Regions from separate parts of the Alteromonas sp. AWM4_230 genome, predicted to be linked through region 1. Evidence: predicted binding sites of a transcription regulator. Region 1 holds the regulator's gene; the other holds the start of a gene.

Region 1 (11,898 bases):
CACCCAGCCATGCAGTTATCCGGTTATCTTCAGCGATTCGATAAAAATCAGCTGCAAAATTTTACCAGTGGTTTAGGCGCGCCTATTGTCCTTTTGGCAATCATGGGAATGGTAATACTACCCATGCCGCCGTTTTTACTCGACGTATTGTTTAGCTTTAATATCGCGCTCTCTCTCGTCATCATTTTGGTAGCGGTACTCACCCAACGCCCTGTGGATTTTGGTATTTTCCCACTTGTACTCCTAATTGCGACAGTTCTGCGTTTGGCGCTTAACGTTGCGTCTACGCGGGTTGTATTACTGTACGGCCACGAAGGGGGAGATGCGGCAGGTAAAGTGATTGAAGCCTTCGGTGCGGTTGTTATCGGCGGTAACTATGCTGTGGGTATTGTTGTCTTCGCTATCCTTCTTATTATCAACTTCAAGGTAGTAACCGCAGGTGCGGGACGTATTTCAGAAGTAAGTGCTCGCTTTACCTTGGATGCTATGCCTGGTAAGCAGATGGCGATCGATGCTGATTTAAATGCAGGCTATATCGACCAAGACCAGGCGCGTCAGCGTCGTGAAGAAATAACCGCAGAGGCTGACTTTTACGGGTCGATGGACGGTGCATCAAAGTTTGTAAAAGGCGATGCAGTTGCCGGCCTTTTTATCATGCTTATCAATATTGTTGGCGGCTTATTCATAGGCATGATTCAGCACGGTCTTTCATTTGGAAGTGCCATAGAGATCTACACTATTTTGACCATTGGTGATGGTTTGGTGGCGCAGATACCTTCATTACTACTTTCTGTAGCAACGGCGATTATCGTTACTCGAGAAAACGAAACCCAAGAAATGGGTAAAGAGATCCGTGGTCAGCTAGGAAATAATCAAGCGCTTTATATAGCATCAGGCGTGCTTTTCGTCATGGGTATCATTCCGGGTATGCCTCATATCGCATTCTTGGGTTTTTCATTTTTGATTGCGGGCTTTGCATATTGGCAGACCGTTCAAGCTAAAAAGAAAGCTGAAGAACCTCAATTGCCAGAGAACATTTCAAAAGATGAAACTGTTGCACCTGAAGTTAAAGAGCTGGGATGGGACGACGTTCAGCAGGTGGATACCATTGGCTTAGAAGTGGGCTATCGCTTAATTCCGCTTGTTGATAAATCTCAAGGTGGTGAGTTGTTGACACGAATTAAAGGCGTACGTAAGAAACTATCGCAAGAGCTGGGTTTCCTTATTCCACCTGTTCATATACGCGACAATCTAGACTTAGAGCCTAACACTTATACCATCGCTATGCTCGGCGTCACAATTGGCGATTCCGTTATAAGTCACGACGAAGAGCTTGCCATTAACCCAGGGCAAGTGTTTGGCAAGCTAGAGGGGCGGGCTACTAAAGACCCTGCTTTCGGGCTAGATGCGGTGTGGATTAAGCCTAATAAGCGCGAGCACGCGCAAACGCTTGGATACACGGTTGTTGATGCCGCTACGGTTGTTGCGACTCATCTAAGTCAGTTACTTTCAAATAACGCCTATCAATTACTTGGGCATGAAGAAGCGCAACAGCTTCTAGATATGCTGGCCAAACAGCACCCTAAATTGGTCGAAGGTTTGGTGCCCGATATTCTGCCGCTTAGTACCGTTGTGAAAGTGCTGCAAACCTTACTATTTGAAGGCGTGCCTATTCGCGATATGCGCACCATCGTGCAAACGCTTAGCGAGTACGGCACACGGAGCCAAGACCCAGATGTATTGGTGTCTGCGGTGCGTATAGCACTCAAACGTTTAATCGTTCAGGAAATTACTCAGGGGGCAAAAGAGATACCTGTCATAACCTTGGCGCCAGAGTTGGAACAGATGTTGCACCAGTCTCTTCAAGCAGGTGGCGAAGACGGTGCTGGTATAGAGCCAGGTCTGGCAGACAAGCTGCAGAAATCATTGCAGCAAGCCAGTCAGCAGCAAGAGTTAGAGGGAGAACCTGCAGTACTCCTTACCTCAGGCATGCTACGACCCGTGCTGTCTCGCTTCTTAAAGTATTCTGTTGTTGGGCTGCATGTTCTTTCATACCAAGAAGTGCCTGACGACAAACAAATAAAAATAGTCAGTTCGGTCGGTCAATAATCTGACACTGGGTGATTGGAGAGGTTGCAATGAAAATTAGACGTTTCTTCGGCAAAGATATGCGTGAGGCGCTAAGCCAAGTTAAAGCTGAGTTGGGCAGTGATGCAGTGATCATGTCAAATCGCAAAGTCGCAGACGGTATCGAGCTTGTAGCAGCCTACGACAAAGAGCCTGAAGCCAAGCTTTTCACGCCTAAGGCGGCACCACAGACCGCTGCTAAAACGCCTAGCCAAAAGGCTGTGCCTAGCTTAAGTGAAATTATTGGCGACGATGGCCCTGATAGCTTAAAAGCCTTGCTGGAAAAGCAGCATGGTGGAAACCCAGTTGCAGAAAGTTCTGCACAACCAGCACAGCCAATGTCAGCGAACGCTAAGCACGCCAACGAAATTGCATCTCACTTAGATTTTTCAGAAGCGTTTATCGACGACCTTGAAACACAATCACCAGCACAAGATGCTATCGAGCAACAGACTTTTCCTGAGCATCAAGCGTCAAGTATGGGTGAAACTCCTGTATCCCAGTCTGCTGAACTAGCTCAAATCAAAGAAGAGTTAGCTTCACTTCGCGACGTATTGCAGTATCAAGTTGCAGACCTAATGGAAGCGAAGAACAAGCGTCAAAAACCTGTTCATCAATACTTGGTCACGCGATTAACCGATATGGGTTTGAGTAGTGCACTAGCAACTCAGTTGATTAGCTATACACCGGCTCATTACAACGAACGTGACGCGTGGGTATATCTTCTTAACCTATTGGCTAATCGCATAAATGTTACCGGAAACGATATACTAAGCTCACAAGGTGCCGTTGCATTAGTCGGGCCTACTGGTACAGGTAAAACAACCACGGTTGCAAAGTTGGCCGCCCGCTACGCGCAAAAATACGGTGCAGAATCGGTAGCTATGATAACTATTGATACGTATAGAATTGCAGCCTATGAGCAACTAGCGACATACGGAAAAATTATTGGCTGTACTGTGCGAAAAGCGCAAACTAGTGAAGAACTAGCAGATTTATTGTTCCAACTTCGTCATAAGCGACTAGTATTGATTGATACAGCAGGTTTTAGTCAGCGTGATAGTCGATTAATTAAGCAAATTAAGCAGTTCGACAATGGCCAAATGCCAAAAGTTAAAAAATATTTGGTAGCGCAAGCCAATACGCAATATCCGGCTTTGCAGAGAATCATTCAAGCGTATGACGATATTGAACTAAGTGGCTGTATTTTCACAAAGTTAGATGAGTGCTACTCTTTAGGAGAGGTACTTAGTGCAGCGGTTGAATACCAACTACCGGTTAGTTATGTCACCGATGGTCAAAAAGTGCCTGAAGACATTAAGATTGCAGAAGCGAAATCTTTAGTTTCCGCTGCTGCAAAGCTTTATAAAAAGTACGGTTTGAATCATACTAGTGGTAACAACGCAATTAAAACAGCATAAGCAGTATGATTGACGATCAAGCGAGTAGCTTAAGAAAAATGAAGCAATCACGGTTAATCAAAGTAATCGCCGTCACCGGTGGTAAAGGTGGCGTCGGTAAAACAAACATTACGCTTAACACTGCTATCGCCATGGCGAAGCAGGGCAAGCGTGTAATGGTTCTTGACGCGGACCTTGGTCTTGCAAACGTAGATGTGATGCTAGGCCTGCGAGTTGAGAAAAACCTATCTCACGTACTCTCTGGCGAGTGTACGTTGGACGAGGTTTTAGTAACCGGCCCCCACGGTATTAAGATTGCGCCCGCCACATCTGGTACGCAGTCAATGGCGGAACTCTCACCCACACAGCACGCTGGCTTGATAAGAGCGTTTAGCGAGCTGCGTTCTCAAATAGACGTATTAATAGTCGACACCGCTGCTGGCATTTCAGATATGGTATTAAGCTTTTCTAAAGCCTCCCAAGATATCATGGTGGTGGTTTGCGATGAGCCAACATCACTAACTGATGCCTATGCGCTGATAAAAATCCTTAACCGTGAGCACGGTGTTTTTCGCTTTAAAGTTGTGGCCAATATGGTTCGCGATGTGCGAGAAGGTCAGGAATTATTTAGCAAATTAAGCAAAGTGACAGGGCGTTTTCTTGATGTTGCACTAGAATTAGTGGCGACGGTGCCATTTGACGAAAATATTCGCAAAGCTGTGCGTAAGCAAACAGCTATTGTTGATGCTTTTCCAGGCTCTCCTGCAGCCGTAGCGATAACCAAGCTAGCAAACAGGGCGCTTACTTGGCCTATTCCAGCGCAGCCTGGAGGTCACTTAGAATTTTTCATTGAACAATTAGTTGCAGAAAAAGCCGTAGGAAGTCAACGTTGAACAGCAAGGCAGCCGCTTATCAACAGCAAACAGATAAATCGCAGTTAGTCGAAAGACATGCGCCTCTGGTTAAGCGTATTGCGCACCATTTGATGGCGCGCCTGCCTGCGAGTGTACTTGTTGATGACCTTATCCAATCAGGCATGATTGGTTTGTTAGAGGCCGCTCGAAACTTTGATGGGTCAAAAGGCGCAAGCTTTGAAACCTTCGCAGGTATCCGCATTCGCGGTGCCATGCTGGACGAAATACGCAAAGGTGATTGGACGCCACGTTCTGTTCACCGAAATGGTCGCGCAATAACAGAAGCGATATCTCAGGTAGAAAGTGAAACTGGGCGCGACGCACGAGATTCCGATATTGCTGACAAGCTTAATGTGAGCTTGCAGGATTATCACCAGATGCTCAATGAAGTAAATGCCGGGAAGTTGGTCGGCATTGAAGATTTAGGTGTGTCGGAAGATGTGATCACTACCGAGCAAAGTCGAGGCAGTGATGCACCGTTAGAAGATTTAATGCAGGGCGCATTTCAAAAAGCGCTGGCCCATGCAATAACGACATTACCCGAGCGAGAAGCGATTGTTCTTTCACTTTACTATGATGAAGAACTAAACTTAAGAGAAATAGGCGAGGTTCTCGACGTAAGTGAGTCGAGAGTCAGTCAAATTCATAGTCAAGCCATGTTAAAACTCAAATCACGAATGAAATCGTGGCAAGCTGACGAAGAATAGAAATTAAAAACAATTAACCCCTCAGTGGAGGCTATTTTGGACAAAAGCATGAAAATTCTCGTGGTCGATGACTTTTCAACCATGAGACGTATCATCAAAAACCTACTCAAAGACTTGGGTTTTGCCAACATTCAGGAAGCGGATGACGGAAGCACTGCATTACCTATGTTACAACAAGGCGATTTCGACTTTGTTGTTACTGATTGGAACATGCCTGGTATGCAGGGTATAGATTTGCTCCGCGCGATTAGAGCCGATGACAAACTTAAGCATTTGCCAGTACTTATGGTGACCGCTGAAGCGAAGAAGGAACAGATCGTTGCCGCCGCCCAAGCGGGTGTGAATGGTTACGTTGTTAAACCTTTCACCGCGGCAACGCTTAAAGAAAAATTAGATAAAATATTCGAACGTTTAGGTTGATCCAGACGCTCACCAGATAAATGAGGTTTACTGGATGTCAACGAATGTAAACGTTCCAATATCGTTAGAAGAAGCAAAGCAGCTTGTCACTTTTCTCGAAGAAGGTGACAAGGCTTCAGCTAACGCACTACTTGAAGCCGTCTCAATGAAAGAAAACGTTGAGCTATTCGCTGAAGTAGGCAAGTTAACGCGTCAACTCCACGACGCATTAAACAACTTTCAAATAGACGACCGCATCAAAAATCTAGCTACAGACGATATCCCTGATGCCCAGTCCCGCCTTACCTACGTAATTGAAGAAACCGAAAAAGCTGCTAATACTACTATGGATGCCGTTGAGGCGAGTATGCCCATCGCTGAACTGCTATCGGAGCGGATCGAAAAGGTTATGCCAGAGTGGAAAAAGCTGATGAACCGCCAAATCGAGTTGGGTGAGTTTAAGGTTTTATGTGCAGACTTAGACGAATTGTTGGAAGACGGTTCGAATCAGTCGGCTAAACTTACACAGTTACTTACTGAAGTTTTGATGGCACAAGGTTATCAAGACTTGACTGGACAGGTTATTCGTCGCGTTATCGACTTGGTTAAAGAAGTCGAAGATAGCCTTGTAAACATGCTTACTATGTTTGGCGAACGGGACGGTGCAGAACAATCTAAACCTTCCAGCGTTAAGGCCGATAAGATTGATGGTGTAGAGGCAGAAGGCCCAATCATTGATGCTGACAAACGAGATGACGTCGTTTCAGGTCAAGATGATGTAGATGATCTTCTGTCTAGCTTAGGTTTTTAGGGGAGCGGGTGCATGTCGTTTGATGTTGACGAGGAAATATTACAGGACTTTCTAGTAGAAGCTGGGGAGATACTTGAACAATTACAAGAACAGCTCGTTGATCTTGAGAACAATCCTGAAGACGCGGACTTGCTTAACGCAATTTTTCGCGGCTATCACACAGTAAAAGGGGGAGCGGGTTTCCTTTCTCTTACTGAGTTAGTTGAAATTTGTCACGGTGCTGAAAACGTTTTTGACGTCATGCGCAATGGCCAACGAACGCTAACGCCTGAGTTAATGGATATCATTTTGCAAGCCACTGATGTGGTCGTTGAAATGTTTGAACGAGTAAAAGCGCAAGAGCCGCTAGAGCCGGCAGATGCACACCTCGTCGACCTGTTACACAAACTCAGTCGCCCAGAATCTCCAGATGAAAACATTTTCGACAATGCAAATGCGCCTGCGGCCGAGCCAGAAGTTGTCGCGGCTGAGCCCGAGGTCGTTGCAGAAGAGCCGGAACTAGCTATAGATGAACCAGTGCCAGCAGCGTCAGGTACCAGTGAAAGTAGCGGTGGTATAGAAGAAATTACCGAAGATGAGTTTGAGGCTCTCCTTGATGAGCTTCATGGAGGTGGTGCTCCAGGACAAGCTGCATCAACCAATACAGAACCCGCCAAACCGGAGCCTGCGCAAACGTCAGCACTAGCGGCGAGCACTGACAGTGATGACATTACTGATGAAGAGTTCGAGGCACTGTTAGATGATCTGCACGGAAAAGGTCAGTTTGGTGGGGACGAAAAAAGTGCTCCAGAACCAGTATCAGCAGCTGCTCCGGCAAGTAGTGCCGGAGATGAAGAAATTACCGACGATGAATTTGAAGCACTGCTTGATCAGCTTCACGGCTCTGGTCAAGGTCCAACTAAACAAGGCTCTGCTCCAGCGGCCCCTGAACCTCCGGTAGACAAAGCGGCTACCGAAGCTGTTCAAAAAGCAAAGCAATCCGCGTCGAGTGCCCCGGCTGCGCCTAAGGCGAAGCCAGAACCTAGTGCAGCGAGCCCAGCTAAAACGAGCAAAGCAGCTGCGCCAAAAGCGCCTGCCAAGAAAGATGATAAAAAAGGGGCTCCTGCTCCACCACCTGCTGAGACAACAGTACGTGTAGACACTAAGCGTTTAGACCAAATTATGAATATGGTCGGCGAACTCGTACTCGTTAGAAACCGGCTGATAAGTTTGGGGATCAACAGCAACGATGAGAGCATGTCAAAGGCCATTGCTAATCTAGATGTAGTGACTGGAGACTTGCAAGGTGCGGTAATGAAAACCCGCATGCAGCCTATCAAGAAAGTGTTTGGCCGTTTTCCTCGCGTTGTACGTGACCTGGCTAGAAGCTTAAAGAAAGAAATTACCTTAGATCTTGTAGGTGAAGAGACAGACTTAGACAAAAACTTGGTTGAAGCATTGGCCGACCCGCTCGTGCATTTGGTGCGAAACTCTGTCGACCACGGGATAGAAATGCCTGATGATCGTGCAGCGGCCGGTAAGCCTCGCATGGGTACGGTTCAGCTATCAGCATCTCAAGAGGGCGACCATATTCTTCTTACTATCGAAGACGACGGTAAGGGTATGGACGCCGAAAAGCTCAAAGAGATCGCAATTAGCCGCGGCGTATTGGACGCAGACGCAGCAGCACGCATGTCTGACGTTGAAGCGTTTAATCTTATTTTTGCACCTGGCTTCTCTACTAAAACCGAAATCAGCGATATTTCAGGTCGTGGTGTGGGCATGGACGTGGTTAAAACCAAGATTAACCAGCTCAACGGTACCATCAATATCGACTCGCAGTTAGGAAAAGGTACACGATTAGATATCAAGGTACCGCTAACGCTCGCGATTCTACCTACGTTAATGATTGTTGTAGGAAAACAGACCTTTGCGTTACCATTAGGTGCGGTGAACGAAATAATAAACATGGACATCAAGAAGACCAATACGGTAGATGGCCAGCTAACAATGATAGTTCGTTCAAAAGCAATTCCGTTGTTCTTCCTTGGTGAATGGTTAATCCGAGGCCCCAAAAATATAAATAAAGAAAAGGGGCATGTTGTTGTGGTGCAAATTGGTACTCAACAAGTAGGGTTTGTCGTAGACGCGCTGATAGGCCAGGAAGAAGTGGTTATTAAACCACTCGATGCATTGTTGCAAGGTACGCCTGGTATGGCTGGCGCAACAATTACTTCAGACGGTGGTATTGCATTAATTTTAGATGTTCCTAGCCTGCTCAAACGGTACGCGCGTAAACCTATAAAGTAAGGCGATGAATTAACAGGAATGATAATCCATGGTCTTTAAAGTCCTAGTCGTGGACGACTCGACTTTCTATCGCCGTCGAGTAAGAGAAATTCTCGAAGGAGATAGAGAGCTTGAGGTTGTAGGTGAAGCAAGAAACGGACGTGATGCATTAGACAAGGCGGAAGCTCTTAAGCCTGATGTAATAACAATGGACGTTGAAATGCCTGTTATGGATGGTATTTCCGCCGTTAAGGCAATTATGGATAAACGTCCTACGCCAATTTTAATGTTTTCATCATTAACGCATCATGGCGCTCAGGCAACGCTAGATGCGTTAGAAGCAGGCGCGCTCGATTTCTTACCCAAGAAATTCGAAGATATAGCCCAAGATAGAAAAGATGCTTCGCGGTTACTTTGCACTAAAGTCAGGTTGATCGCGCGAAGAGGGTTAGGCGTTAAGCGCCCATCTCTTCGCACCGCCGAGACGAGAAAACTCCCTGACAATGCGCCCAAACAGGCTTTTTTCAAAACATCGGGTTTACTTTCAGGCCATAAAGGCGCCGACAAACAGCCTACCGTTTCCTCAGTGAGGGCAACGGGTAAGCAATACAGATGTTTAGCTATTGGGGCGTCCACAGGTGGGCCTGTTGCACTTCAAAAAGTGCTTTCTCCACTACCTGCAGATTTTCCTTATCCTATTTTACTTGTGCAGCATATGCCTGGGACTTTCACTACTGCATTTGCACAGCGTTTAGATAGCAACTGTAAAATTAAAGTGAAAGAAGCAGAGCATGGCGATATTTTAGCACCAGGGCACGCTTATCTTGCCCCAGGAGGAAAGCAAATGTTGCTTGAATCTATCGGTAGCAACAAGCGAATTTCCATCGTTGATGCAAGCCAGTCTGATAAGGTGAATTATAAGCCAAGCGTAGACCTGACCTTTAGCTCGTTGGCTAAAGTTTATGGTGGCGACGTGCTTGGTATCATCTTAACGGGTATGGGCGCAGACGGTAGAGAGGGCTGTCGGATACTCAAGGATAAGGGGGCGACTATTTGGGCGCAAGACCAAGACTCCTGTGTGGTTTACGGTATGCCTCAGGCTGTCGCTGTGGCTAATATATCGAGTAAAAATATTAATATCGATGATATAAGCAGTTGCGTTCAAACCGAAATGCGATAGCAGTTTGAACAGTAATGGAACAGTAATTATGAAAGTGTGGACTGTGGCAAATCAAAAAGGCGGGGTAGGTAAAACTACCACAACCGTAAGCCTTGGCGGCTTGCTAGCTCAAAAGGGCAAGCGAGTGCTCATGATAGATACCGATCCCCACGCATCGCTTAGTTACTATTTTGGTATTGATGCAGAAGCGACAAGCCATTCTGTTTACGACATTTTTATTAAGTCTAACGAGATTACTGCCGATAATGTTATGGACTGTCTCAGTCCTACAAAACTCGACAATTTATATGTGCTACCCGCAACCATGGCATTGGCGACGTTAGACCGAACCATGGGAAGCGAGCAGGGGATGGGCTTAGTGCTAAAAAAAGCACTTGCTAAAATAGCCGATGAGTTCGACTTTGCTATCATCGACTGCCCGCCTGTATTGGGCGTGTTAATGGTTAATGCCTTAGCGGCATGCGATAAGGTTATTGTTCCGACTCAGACAGAATATTTGGCGCTTAAAGGCTTAGATAGAATGATACGCACTATGGAAATAATGGGGCGTTCATTAAATAAGTCTTTTGATACTCTGATCATTCCTACTTTGTTCGATAAACGAACAAACGCCGCATTAGCATCGAGAAAGCGCTTAATGAGTGATTACGGTGAACGTGTGTGGGAAGGTGTTATCCCGGTGGATACTCATTTTAGGGATGCGAGTTTGGTGCAGCTTCCTATCTCTGCTGCGTATCCAAAGACAAGAGGTGTAAATGCCTACAATAAACTGTTAGCCGTATTGGAGAAATAACAAGACCATGAGCAAGCAATCGCCATTTGCCCGTGAAGAAGTGATGGAGGCATACCTAGACAGTCTTCTGAAAGAGCCCGAAACTCCGGAAGATGTGACTGCGCGCACGGCAAAATTGCTTGAGCAGGCCTCTCAGCAGATGGCTGAGTCAGCCCTTGTCTCAACGGCTAGCGATAGCGAAGCGCACGTCGACAAAGAAGAAGTGTTAGCTGAAGAGGTTTCTTCGTTAATTGAAAGTCAAAATTTAAAGACAATTGATAGCGAAAAGCAGCAGTCATACGTTGACGTACCTGTTCAGGCAGAAAAAGAAAGTGAGGTTAGTACTCCTAAGAGTTTAAAAACTCCACTAAAGGATACTCTCGGTTTCCGCTTTCAGGCGCTATTCTTTGAGGTTGCAGGGCTAACGCTTGCGGTTCCCTTAACTTCGCTAGGGGGAATCCATCAAATTGAAAAAATAGGCCCTTTATTTGGAAAACCTGACTGGTTTATGGGTGTAATGTTGCACAGAGAGTCTAAACTAAGTGTTGTTGACTCTGCAAAATGGGTAATGCCAGAAAAATACGACGAAAATCTCGCACAATCGCTCAACTACCGATATCTTATAATGTTAGGAGAGAGTGCGTGGGGACTAGCAAGCGAAAAGCTTGTAAACACGGTCAATTTGACTACCGATGACGTAAAATGGCGCGAGTCCACAGGTAAACGTCCCTGGTTAGCAGGGATGGTTAAAGAAAAAATGTGTGCGTTAATTGACGTTGAAGAATTAATATCTATGCTTAACAAAGGCTTAGGCAGTAACGACCAGACGCCATAGTATTGGGAGCCAGGTTCATGAGCGATGAAAGAATGAATAATAACGCTAGCGACAGTAACGATGAAGTCCTTCAATGGGTGACGTATCGCTTAGGTGAAGAAACGTACGGTATTAACGTAATGCAAGTACAAGAAGTACTGCGTTATACCGAAATAGCCCCTGTACCCGGTGCGCCTGATTATGTGCTTGGTATTATTAACTTGCGTGGTAACGTGGTAACCGTCATTGATACCCGTGCGCGTTTTGGGCTACCACCAACGGAAATCACAGACAACACTCGTATAGTGATCATAGAGTCGGACGAACAGGTTGTCGGTATCTTAGTGGATAGTGTCGCAGAAGTGGTGTACTTAAAATCTTCAGAAATCGACAGCGCCCCTAACGTTGGTACTGAAGAAAGCGCTAAATTTATCCAAGGGGTTAGCAATCGTGATGGCGAACTGCTTATTCTTGTTGATTTAAATAAATTGCTCAGCGACGAAGAG
Region 2 (11,898 bases), 2.6 Mb from region 1:
TCTGTCTTACCTACTGAACTAATTTCAGGAATAGTATAGATACCAGACGGAATATCCTCTACTAACGCTGAATGTGTATTGATGCCGAGCATGGCTTCAGCGGCAAATCGACCTTGGTTATATGCTGCAGATGCCAAACTTGGGTAACCAATCACATCGCCAACAGCAAATACGTTATCTACTTCAGTTTGATAACTTTCGTTAACCTTGAGTTGGCCTCTACCATCAGCTTTTAAACCAATATTCTCAAGTTTCAGGGTATCTGTGTTGCCCGTACGCCCGTTGGCAAACAATAAGCAATCAGCCCGCATGCGCTTACCTGACTCTAAGTTTAAAATTACTGAATCATCGGTAGCTTCGACAGAAGAGTAGGTTTCATTATGACGAATAAGTACGCCGTTGTTCCATAAGTGGTAACTTAGCGCATCAGAGATTTCGTCATCTAAGAATGACAATAGACGGTCTCGCATATTAACCAGATCGACTTTTACTCCCAAGCCTCTAAAGATACTGGCATATTCCGACCCAATTACACCTGCACCATAAATTATGATGGACTTTGGATCGTGATCTAGAGATAAGATGGTGTCAGAGTTATAAATACGGGGGTGATTAAAATCGATATCTTTCGGGCAATAGGGGCGCGAACCTGTGGCTATCGCTATTTGTGCTGCCGTGACTGTGTCCTTCGAGCCATCTTCTCGTGTTATTTCCAAGGTGTGTGCATCGACAAAGCTGGCTTCGCCATGAAACAGCGTAACGCGGTTCCTATCATAAAAAGAAGAACGCAGGCGAGTTTGGCTTTTAACTACACCACTAGCATGGCTCATGATGTCTGAAAACGTAAGGCTCTTACTTAAGTGGTTGTCGGCAAACAGGGGAGACGTATTGTATTCAATAAGACGACTGACCGAGTGACGAAGCGCTTTAGACGGAATAGTGCCCCAATGAGTACAGCCACCGCCAACAGCTTCGTAGCGTTCTACCACTGCCACTTTTTTACCGGCCTTGGCAAGCTGCATTGCAACACCCTCTCCACCGGGGCCAGTGCCTATAACAATCGCATCGTAATGATACGACGGAGCTTTAGTTTTTTGCTTCGTTGCCATGTTATCTTCCCGTATTATTACTTCTATGATGTGGCGTCTGAAATCACAATAACCGCCATAATTCAGTTTATGATGTAGCTTGAACACCGAACTTAGTCTAAAGCTAAGCTGTTTATGCCAACCTTACAAACTCTAGTATAACTACCTTACTTGAAGTGTCATCCCAACTATAGATCAAAAAAAACCACATAAGCAGATACTTATGTGGTTTTTGGTTTAATCAGATCAGCTAAAAGAATAGGTAATGCTACGCCATTTGAAGCGACAAACTCTGCAATTGGGTCCATTTTTCTTTCTGAACAGCAAAAGCGTGCTTCATCTCTTTATATTTGTAAGCTAGCTCTAACCCTTCAATGCTACGTTTTAATGTACGCTTCTTAACGCGCATAACGCGCTTTTTCGTTGCGTAGTACTCACTCATCCGCTGCATTAGCAGGTCGTACTCTTCTTGAATAGTGTGCATCATTTCTTCCGCATTCGGTAGTAACGACACTTTTTCACTTGCCCTTTGAAGCTGCATGGCCGCCAGAGCTTTTTCGATGCGCTCTTCAGGTACTTTGCGAAGGTTCGACGTTAAACCTACATAAGACAGCCCTTTGATAAGCCATTTAGTAGGATCAAACTGATACCAACGAATGCCATTGCGGTAGTCGTACTCAAAAATATGGTGATAGTTGTGATAACCCTCACCAAAAGTAAAGAATGCTAAAACGCCATTATCACGTGCTGTATTCTTATCGGTATAAGGCTGACTACCCCAGAAGTGAGCAAGTGAGTTGATAAAGAAGGTTACGTGGTGAACTAGCACTAGACGAAGTACGCCGGCCACCAAGATCATGCCCATAACGTCGCCGTTCAGGTAACCCAACAGACCAGTAATACCAAAGTTAGCAGCGAGTACGATAGGCAAGTAGTATTTGTGCTGCCACATCACAACGCTATCTTTTTGTAGATCTTTACAGTTGCTGTAATCATCGTAACGCTTAGCTTGATACTCGCGTAACATCCAGCCGATGTGCGCAAACCAAAGCCCTTTCTTTGCAGAGTAGGGGTCTTTGTCGTTGTCATCTACATGGCGATGGTGAACGCGGTGATCTGACGACCAGTGCAAAATACTATTTTGTAGGGCCATCGCGCCACCAATCGCTAATATGACTCGAACTACAATGTTGGCATCATAGGTTTTATGCGACCACAAGCGATGATACCCAGCAGTTATCGACATACCGGTGAAATAGAATAGGAATATGGCGGTACCGATTTCTGCCCAATCGATACCCTGATATGCCACCCAAAGCGGCACACCTATAAATGCAATTGCGCCTGATATTATAAATACCAGCACATTCGTTAGGATAAGAGGAGGTTTTTTCATTTTATACAACTTGGCTTACAACTGTTCGCTAATTTATCGTTTTACGAGGCTTCAGGCAAGCAAAACCCAGATAAGTTCTGCTTACATGTGTAAAGTTTAATTATAGCCGAGGGTGGCAAAAACGTAGCTAAAACGTGAGAATTAACGCTTAACCCTTGTTTATAAAAGAGATGATTTTGTTTCCCTTTCCCCATCAGTGCGTGTTGCGATAAACTAGACGTGCTAGTCTTTGATGTATGAGGTTCGATTGCGTTAATGGTTATTCAGATGACGTTGAAAGTAGACTCTAAAGTTAAAAAATCATCAAACCATTAAAAGTTAATGAACACAGGGTGCGAACGTGAGCCGACAAGAACAGAAATTAAAAACCCGCCAAAATATCATCCATGCTGCATTTTCACTGCTAGATGAAAACCGCAGTTTATCGGCAATAAGCTTGCGTGAAGTTGCCCGAGAAGCTGGCATTGCTCCCACATCGTTTTATCGACACTTTAAAGATATGGACGAGTTGGGTTTAACGCTGGTGGATGAAGCGGGTTTAGCGCTGCGTCAGCTTATGCGTCAGGCTAGAAGGCGCATAGCTTCAGGGGGCGGCGTCATCCATACCTCTGTTGAAACCTTCATGGAGTTCATCGCGGCCAACACAAACGTATTTCGGTTATTACTGCGAGAGCATACCGGAACGTCGTCTGCTTACCGACTTGCAGTATTCAGAGAAATTCAACATTTCATCGATGAACTTACTGACTACATTATCGAACAGCAAGGCGTGGAATACGCCTGCGCCCAGTTACAAGCCGATGCCATGGTAAGACTAGTATTCAGTGCCGGAGCGGAAGCATTAGAAGCGGATGATAAGCTTAGAAGTGAAATTGGTGAAAGAGTGAAAGCGCAACTTCGCTTTGTTCAAATAGGCGCTACCCAGAAAGCGTAGCGCTGAAGTATTATCAAATATTTTACGAAACAGATTCTAGCGTAAGCCTTCTTATTACACGAAATATAGCTTGTTAAGCTCTCAATACGATAACGCTGGGTTCAACCAGTTAATTTCAAGAGAAGAGAGCAAGATATGTATTATTCAGTTTTAGAAGTTACACCTACCAATGAAACGTGGATCCCGCACTATGTAAAACTTGCCGCGGATATCGTGTCGAAACACGGTGGAAAATATCTAGCGAACAGTGCGAATCATCAAACTTTAGAAGGCGAGAGAGAAGAACCCGCTATTCGCGCTATTATCCAATGGCCTTCAAAACAAAGCGCACTCGATTTTATGTCTGACCCAGATTACCTTCCACTACTAAAACTAAGAACTGACGGTTCAGTAAGCCATCACGTTCTTGTAGAAGGCAAGGAGTAGTAGAAAATGACTTACACGCAAACTAGACTTTGCGTGTAAGTAGAACGCCTGCCTCAATATGATGAGTGAAAGGAAATTGGTCGAATAGCGCCGATTGAGAAACGTCGTGAGTTTCACTCAAAAGCTCAAGGTTCTGCGCCAAAGTTTCAGGATTACACGAGATATACACAATATTATCGTAATCCTGAATCATTCTTAGTGAATCTTCATCTAACCCAGCTCTTGGTGGGTCGACCAATACAGTGGTGAAATTGTAAGTGCTTAAATCAATGCCTTCTAAGCGACTAAACGTACGCTCGCCCTTCATAGCCTGAGTGAATTCTTCGGCGGCTAACCTTACAATTTTTACATTGCTCAGCTCGTTTTGCTCAATATTAAACTGAGCTGCTTGCACTGAAGGTTTAGCTATTTCGGTACCCACCACATTATCAAAGTGAAGTGCTAGCGGAAGTGAAAAGTTACCGGCACCACAATACATTTCTAGTAAGTCTCCAGAGAGTGGTTTAACACAATCTAAAGCCCATTCAATCATGCTACAGTTCACTTCGGCATTGGGCTGAGTGAAGCTATTTTCTATATGCTTGAATACGAATTCTCGTCCGTTTACTGGTAAACGCTCAATTACAAAATCGTTGTCGATAATAAGCTTTTGCTTTCTAGCGCGACCAATGATGTTTACTTTAGGAAAGTGAGATTCAAGTGTCGCTTTTAATTCTCTTGCTGCCACTTGCCATTCTTCATCTAATTGACGATGGTATAAAAGGCTTATAACAAGTTCACCAGACAACGCAGAAAGGTAATCGATTTGAAATAACTTTTTTCTTAGAGTTTCGTTTGGTCTTACTTCTTCAAGCAAAAGTGTCATCGCATCGTTTATTGCTTTACATGCAGGGGCAAAGCTATCGACACGATATTTTTCTTTCGTTTCCTGATTAAACATGATGTGAAATAAGTCATCGGCCTCGTGCCACACTCTAAACTCTGCGCGCATGCGGTAGTGTGTTGGCTGAGATGGGAATACAGAAAGTTCTGGTGCATTGAATGGAGAAAGCAACGCGGTGAGACGATTTACTTTTTCGTCTAACTGATCTTGATAGCGTTGTTGTTCAGTGGTGGTCATAAAATTCTCCATTCATTGTTGAGGTCGCGAATTGTAGTCCCTTAAAAAATAACTGCAACAAGCGCTCCCGACTTCTTCATTATTAATACGCATGATTGCCTAAATAGCTTTTAGAAAAAAATACTGTATTAAAATTAAACAATATTGATTCTTTGCCGATAATAAGAGTGAGGATAGTGAGGATCAAATTATGAACGTGGGTCAAATTAAAGCTTTTATGGGAGACCAAAAGGTTGATCAGAAAGCGGATCAAAAGGCAACGGTTCACCCAAATGAAGCGCTTAAAAAGCAGTTGCAGCAAGACGGATTGCAGCAAGCCGCTGAGTTCTCGAAGCAACAAGCGGCTTCAGTATCTGTTTCAAGTAGCCAAACGAGTATCGGCTTGCGCGTGGTAAGTAGCAATATTAATCAAGCGTTGGAAATAGATGGGCAAAGACCACAAGAAACGAAAGAGAAAAATCTTGAAGAAAAGTCGAACGGTTTATTCGATTTTGAAAAAGTAGCCCGAAACGTACTTAAGTTCGTGGGCAGCGTTATTCGCGGCGCAGCCGATGGAGGTGCCAGCGAAGAAAAGCTGACCGGGCTATTTAGCCAAGCAAGAGAAGGAGTAAGCCGCGGCTTCGCGATGGCTGAAAAAGATCTTGCTGGGTTTATGAATGAAGAGATTGAGCAAGGTATAACGAAAAGCCGGGATCTTATTGATACGGGTATTGATGATCTAGAAACCGATATCTTTGGACGCCAGCAGCCTAATGCTGTCCAGCTGTCTTCGTTGGAAGCTGTTGCAGCATCGGACGAAAAAAGCGGTAGTTTGATGATTCGAACTAAAGATGGTGATGAAGTGAGCTTTAGTTTTGAAAGCCTGCGTTCTTTCCAGGCTTCTCAGCAACTTAATTTTCAGGCTCAGGCATCTCAAGGCCAATCTGACGGTAGTGGTGAGCAAAGTGAAAGTGGCTTTTCGGCAAGCTATTCTCAACAAACGTCTTATCAATACTATGAACGAAGCGGTATTAGCTTTTCATTGAAAGGAGAACTTGATGAAGATGAGTTGGAATCGATAGCTGATTTAGTTGGGCAAGTGCAGGATCTAGCCGATACCTTCTATAGTGGTGACATCGACAAGGCATTTGAAGAAGCACTGAGTTTAGGCTTTGATGATAAAGAGTTGGTTGGTTACGCACTACAACTAAATAGAACAACACAAACAGAAGTGCTAAAGACATACGAAAATATTCAGCACTATAACGAAGATAAAAGCGACAACGCGAAGTTTGGTAATGTGGTTAGTCCAATCGCTCAGTACTTAGAGAAAATGATGGATACTTTTGCTAATGCAGAAAGTTCATTAGAAAGTAGTGAAGACTATAATACTTTAATAGCTGGTATTATTAACGAAATGGAAGATGTCCAGGTTCCTGATCTAATATCCGCCATAAATAGATTTCGTTCTTTTAACCAAACTTTATTAGATGGCCTTCCTCAATCAGCTGAAGCCAGCGAGAGTTAATGCTTATGATAATAAAAAGCCCGGAAGCGAGAGCTTACCGGGCTTTTTTACATAACTAAAAACTACGAATAAGAATTACGCGTGTTCTACTTTGTCTTTTGCAGGTCGAACTTTCAACGTTCGTTCCTGGAAGATAGAGTCGTTAGTCTTATCAATAACACTACTAAGATCGTCTGTGACAACCTCGATAAAACCGTAACCTTTTCTTTTTCCAGTTTTACGATCCTTCATTAAACGAACCGACTGCACTTCAATAAAGCTACTGAAGTACTCCTTTACTGCGTTCTCGTTTGCTCTATAGGGTAAGTTACCCACATATAAAGTTTCAACTGATCCGTTATTGGTGTGTGCTCTGGCATCTGAGGAAGATGGACTTTGAATAAGAGACGCTAGCCAAGGAGTAACGATACCGCTTATCAGCAGAGCTGCAGATACGGTAAGTGGAACATGGACGTTTAAACTAGCAGAAGAAAATAACAAATACCCTGCAATTGCAAAAATAGCGCTAATTACAGCGCATTGAATAAAGCCTACTTTCATATACCTACCTTTCTATTGTTTATTATGGTGTTGGAGGCTGTATATAGTTTACTCATTTGTAACAATTAGAACAATAAAATGTGAAAAAACTAGTCGAAAGATGCATTGAGCCAATGGAAATGATGCAGAAATGAACGGTTAACACCAAAAGTGCCTTAAAATGCAAAAAAATCCAATTTAAGTGTTGATCTTTCTCAAGAGGTATCTATAATGCGCTCCACGTTCTGAGGGGGCTTCGAGAAAAACAAAGCCAACTTAGCAACAAGTGCGAAACCAAGTTTTCAAGCAAATAAAAAGTTTAAAAACATGGTTGACATCGAAAATAAACGATGTAAAATGCGCACCTCACTCGAGCAGGGTGAGTCACTAAGAAGCAACGGCTTCTAGTGAATAGCAGCGAAGCTGCTACGTTCTTTAACAATTTAGACAAGACAATCTGTGTGGGCACTCGTTAAGAGTGTCACAACGACGATTCATATTTCGATATATTTAATTGAAGAGTTTGATCATGGCTCAGATTGAACGCTGGCGGCAGGCCTAACACATGCAAGTCGAACGGTAACAGGAAGTGCTTGCACTTCGCTGACGAGTGGCGGACGGGTGAGTAATGCTTGGGAACTTGCCTTTGCGAGGGGGATAACAGTTGGAAACGACTGCTAATACCGCATAATGTCTACGGACCAAACGGGGCTTAGGCTCCGGCGCAAAGAGAGGCCCAAGTGAGATTAGCTAGTTGGTAAGGTAAAGGCTTACCAAGGCAACGATCTCTAGCTGTTCTGAGAGGAAGATCAGCCACACTGGGACTGAGACACGGCCCAGACTCCTACGGGAGGCAGCAGTGGGGAATATTGCACAATGGGGGAAACCCTGATGCAGCCATGCCGCGTGTGTGAAGAAGGCCTTCGGGTTGTAAAGCACTTTCAGTTGTGAGGAAAAGTTAGTAGTTAATACCTGCTAGCCGTGACGTTAACAACAGAAGAAGCACCGGCTAACTCCGTGCCAGCAGCCGCGGTAATACGGAGGGTGCGAGCGTTAATCGGAATTACTGGGCGTAAAGCGCACGCAGGCGGTTTGTTAAGCTAGATGTGAAAGCCCCGGGCTCAACCTGGGATGGTCATTTAGAACTGGCAGACTAGAGTCTTGGAGAGGGGAGTGGAATTCCAGGTGTAGCGGTGAAATGCGTAGATATCTGGAGGAACATCAGTGGCGAAGGCGACTCCCTGGCCAAAGACTGACGCTCATGTGCGAAAGTGTGGGTAGCGAACAGGATTAGATACCCTGGTAGTCCACACCGTAAACGCTGTCTACTAGCTGTTTGTGACTTTAAGTCGTGAGTAGCGAAGCTAACGCGCTAAGTAGACCGCCTGGGGAGTACGGCCGCAAGGTTAAAACTCAAATGAATTGACGGGGGCCCGCACAAGCGGTGGAGCATGTGGTTTAATTCGATGCAACGCGAAGAACCTTACCTACACTTGACATGCAGAGAACTTTCCAGAGATGGATTGGTGCCTTCGGGAACTCTGACACAGGTGCTGCATGGCTGTCGTCAGCTCGTGTCGTGAGATGTTGGGTTAAGTCCCGCAACGAGCGCAACCCTTGTCCTTAGTTGCCAGCATTAAGTTGGGCACTCTAAGGAGACTGCCGGTGACAAACCGGAGGAAGGTGGGGACGACGTCAAGTCATCATGGCCCTTACGTGTAGGGCTACACACGTGCTACAATGGCATTTACAGAGGGAAGCGAGACAGTGATGTGGAGCGGACCCCTTAAAGAATGTCGTAGTCCGGATTGGAGTCTGCAACTCGACTCCATGAAGTCGGAATCGCTAGTAATCGCAGGTCAGAATACTGCGGTGAATACGTTCCCGGGCCTTGTACACACCGCCCGTCACACCATGGGAGTGGGATGCAAAAGAAGTAGTTAGTCTAACCTTCGGGAGGACGATTACCACTTTGTGTTTCATGACTGGGGTGAAGTCGTAACAAGGTAACCCTAGGGGAACCTGGGGTTGGATCACCTCCTTACCATTACGTCGACAGACGCACTTGATGCAGTGTCTACACAGATAGTCTTGTTTAAAATGAAGAACGACACAAGTTTATGGGGCTATAGCTCAGCTGGGAGAGCGCCTGATTTGCATTCAGGAGGTCAGCAGTTCGATCCTGCTTAGCTCCACCATCTACTTGAAACTGAGTTTGTTGTTAACAAGCTTAGAAACTGAAGGCTTGTAGCTCAGCTGGTTAGAGCGCACCCCTGATAAGGGTGAGGTCGGCAGTTCAAGTCTGCCCAAGCCTACCATTTCCTTGCTTTAAGAAAGGAAGGTAACAAAGGTAGAAACGTGTCACGTTGGACCCGAAATCCTAATGAATATTTACTGTTTCAGTAAGCATTGATTAGGGTTTTTTACTCTAAAGATGAAAGTACTGCTTTTGCAGGAAACATCGAATGTTCTTTAACAATTTGGAAAGCTGATATTAATAGTAATCAATCAAAATTGAGTAACTGAGAAATCGAAAGATGAACTTTTTACTCTACTTGACTGAATTGCTTGTTGTCAATTTATTGATAGCAAGGCAATTCTTCCGATTAGCTTGTCATTCATGCGACATAACTTAGACAGAAGTCAAAAGGCTGTTTGGGGTTGTATGGTTAAGTGACGAAGCGTATACGGTGGATGCCTTGGCAGTTAGAGGCGATGAAGGACGTGTAAGTCTGCGAAAAGCTGTGGTGAGCCGACAAAATGCATTTGAGCCACAGATGTCCGAATGGGGAAACCCACCTATTTATAGGTATCGTTACGTGAATACATAGCGTAACGAGGCGAACGAGGGGAACTGAAACATCTAAGTACCCTTAGGAAAAGAAATCAATTGAGATTCCCCTAGTAGCGGCGAGCGAACGGGGAACAGCCCTTAAGCTGTATTGAATGTAGTGGAATCCTTTGGGAAGAGGAGCGATACAAGGTGATAGCCCTGTACACGACGCAATCTTTACAGTGAAATCGAGTAGGTCGGGACACGTGTTATCTTGACTGAATATGGGGGGACCATCCTCCAAGGCTAAATACTCCTAACTGACCGATAGTGAACCAGTACCGTGAGGGAAAGGCGAAAAGAACCCCTGTGAGGGGAGTGAAATAGAACCTGAAACCGTATACGTACAAGCAGTGGGAGCCCTTCGGGGTGACTGCGTACCTTTTGTATAATGGGTCAGCGACTTATATTTAGTAGCAAGGTTAAGCGAATAGCGGAGCCGTAGCGAAAGCGAGTGTTAACTGCGCGTTTAGTTGCTAGGTATAGACCCGAAACCCGGTGATCTAGCCATGAGCAGGTTGAAGGTTGAGTAACATCAACTGGAGGACCGAACCCACTGACGTTGAAAAGTCAGGGGATGACTTGTGGCTGGGGGTGAAAGGCCAATCAAACCGGGAGATAGCTGGTTCTCCCCGAAATCTATTTAGGTAGAGCCTCGGACGAATTCCATTGGGGGTAGAGCACTGTTAAGGCTAGGGGGTCATCCCGACTTACCAACCCTTTGCAAACTCCGAATACCAATGAGAACTATCCGGGAGACACACGGCGGGTGCTAACGTCCGTCGTGGAGAGGGAAACAACCCAGACCGCCAGCTAAGGTCCCAAAATATTGCTAAGTGGGAAACGATGTGGGAAGGCATAGACAGCTAGGAGGTTGGCTTAGAAGCAGCCACCCTTTAAAGAAAGCGTAATAGCTCACTAGTCGAGTCGGCCTGCGCGGAAGATGTAACGGGGCTAAGCAATATACCGAAGCTGCGGCAGCACGTTTACGTGCTGGGTAGGGGAGCGTTGTGTAAGTGGATGAAGGTGAGTTGTAAAGCTTGCTGGACATATCACAAGTGCGAATGCTGACATGAGTAACGATAATGGGAGTGAAAAACTCCCACGCCGGAAGACCAAGGTTTCCTGTCCCATGCTAATCAGGGCAGGGTAAGTCGGCCCCTAAGGCGAGGCAGAAATGCGTAGTCGATGGGAAACGGATTAATATTTCCGTACTTATATAATCAGTGATGGAGGGACGGAGAAGGCTAGGCAAGCTTGGCGTTGGTTGTCCAAGTGAAAGTGCGTAGGCTGAAAACTTAGGTAAATCCGGGTTTTCAAGGCCGAGACACGAGACGAGCTCCCAAGGGAGTGAAGTTGTTGATGCCCTGCTTCCAGGAAAAGCTTCTAAACTTATGATTATATGAACCGTACCCCAAACCGACACAGGTGGTCAGGTAGAGAATACTAAGGCGCTTGAGAGAACTCGGGTGAAGGAACTCGGCAAAATTGTACCGTAACTTCGGGAGAAGGTACGCCTCTGTTTGTGAACACTTCGCGTGGTAAGCAAATGGAGGCCGCAGTGACCAGGTGGCTGGGACTGTTTATTAAAAACACAGCACTCTGCAAACTCGTAAGAGGACGTATAGGGTGTGACACCTGCCCGGTGCCGGAAGGTTAATTGATGGGGTTAGTTTTCGGACGAAGCTCTTGATCGAAGCCCCGGTAAACGGCGGCCGTAACTATAACGGTCCTAAGGTAGCGAAATTCCTTGTCGGGTAAGTTCCGACCTGCACGAATGGTGTAACCATGGCCACGCTGTCTCCACCCGAGACTCAGTGAAATTGAAATCGCAGTGAAGATGCTGTGTACCCGCACCTAGACGGAAAGACCCCGTGAACCTTTACTACAGCTTGGCACTGAACATTGAACCTACATGTGTAGGATAGGTGGGAGGCTTTGAAGCACAGTCGCTAGATTGTGTGGAGCCGTCCTTGAAATACCACCCTTGTATGTTTGATGTTCTAACATTGGTCCCTTATCGGGATTGTGGACAGTGTCTGGTGGGTAGTTTGACTGGGGCGGTCTCCTCCCAA

The links. The regulator FliA, encoded in region 1, starts transcription of late flagellar genes. The targets are predictions, from matches to a motif close to CTAAAGNTNNNNNNNNNNNNGCCGATA.
Region 2: ACXACS_RS05210 (DUF5610 domain-containing protein) is a predicted target of FliA. The motif match lies at 5,099-5,125, and genes of this name have one in related genera.

Annotation. Positions count from the first base shown of each region.
Region 1 covers NZ_JBSWTB010000001.1:3,820,875-3,832,772, reverse strand. The annotation lists gene flhA (flagellar biosynthesis protein FlhA) at 10-2,109, shown strand; gene flhF (flagellar biosynthesis protein FlhF) at 2,139-3,548, shown strand; gene ACXACS_RS16540 (MinD/ParA family protein) at 3,554-4,420, shown strand; gene ACXACS_RS16535 (RNA polymerase sigma factor FliA) at 4,417-5,148, shown strand; gene cheY (chemotaxis response regulator CheY) at 5,185-5,568, shown strand; gene ACXACS_RS16525 (protein phosphatase CheZ) at 5,603-6,358, shown strand; gene ACXACS_RS16520 (chemotaxis protein CheA) at 6,371-8,647, shown strand; gene ACXACS_RS16515 (protein-glutamate methylesterase/protein-glutamine glutaminase) at 8,676-9,806, shown strand; gene ACXACS_RS16510 (ParA family protein) at 9,835-10,599, shown strand; gene ACXACS_RS16505 (chemotaxis protein CheW) at 10,607-11,413, shown strand; gene ACXACS_RS16500 (chemotaxis protein CheW) at 11,431-11,898, shown strand, end outside.
Region 2 covers NZ_JBSWTB010000001.1:1,201,198-1,213,095, forward strand. The annotation lists gene sthA (Si-specific NAD(P)(+) transhydrogenase) at 1-1,109, opposite strand, end outside; gene ACXACS_RS05190 (acyl-CoA desaturase) at 1,357-2,484, opposite strand; gene fabR (HTH-type transcriptional repressor FabR) at 2,825-3,418, shown strand; gene ACXACS_RS05200 (DUF1330 domain-containing protein) at 3,554-3,844, shown strand; gene trmA (tRNA (uridine(54)-C5)-methyltransferase TrmA) at 3,867-4,964, opposite strand; gene ACXACS_RS05210 (DUF5610 domain-containing protein) at 5,155-6,471, shown strand; gene ACXACS_RS05215 (RNA recognition motif domain-containing protein) at 6,547-7,011, opposite strand; rRNA gene ACXACS_RS05220 (16S ribosomal RNA) at 7,502-9,034, shown strand; tRNA gene ACXACS_RS05225 (tRNA-Ala) at 9,113-9,188, shown strand; tRNA gene ACXACS_RS05230 (tRNA-Ile) at 9,232-9,308, shown strand; rRNA gene ACXACS_RS05235 (23S ribosomal RNA) at 9,658-11,898, shown strand, end outside.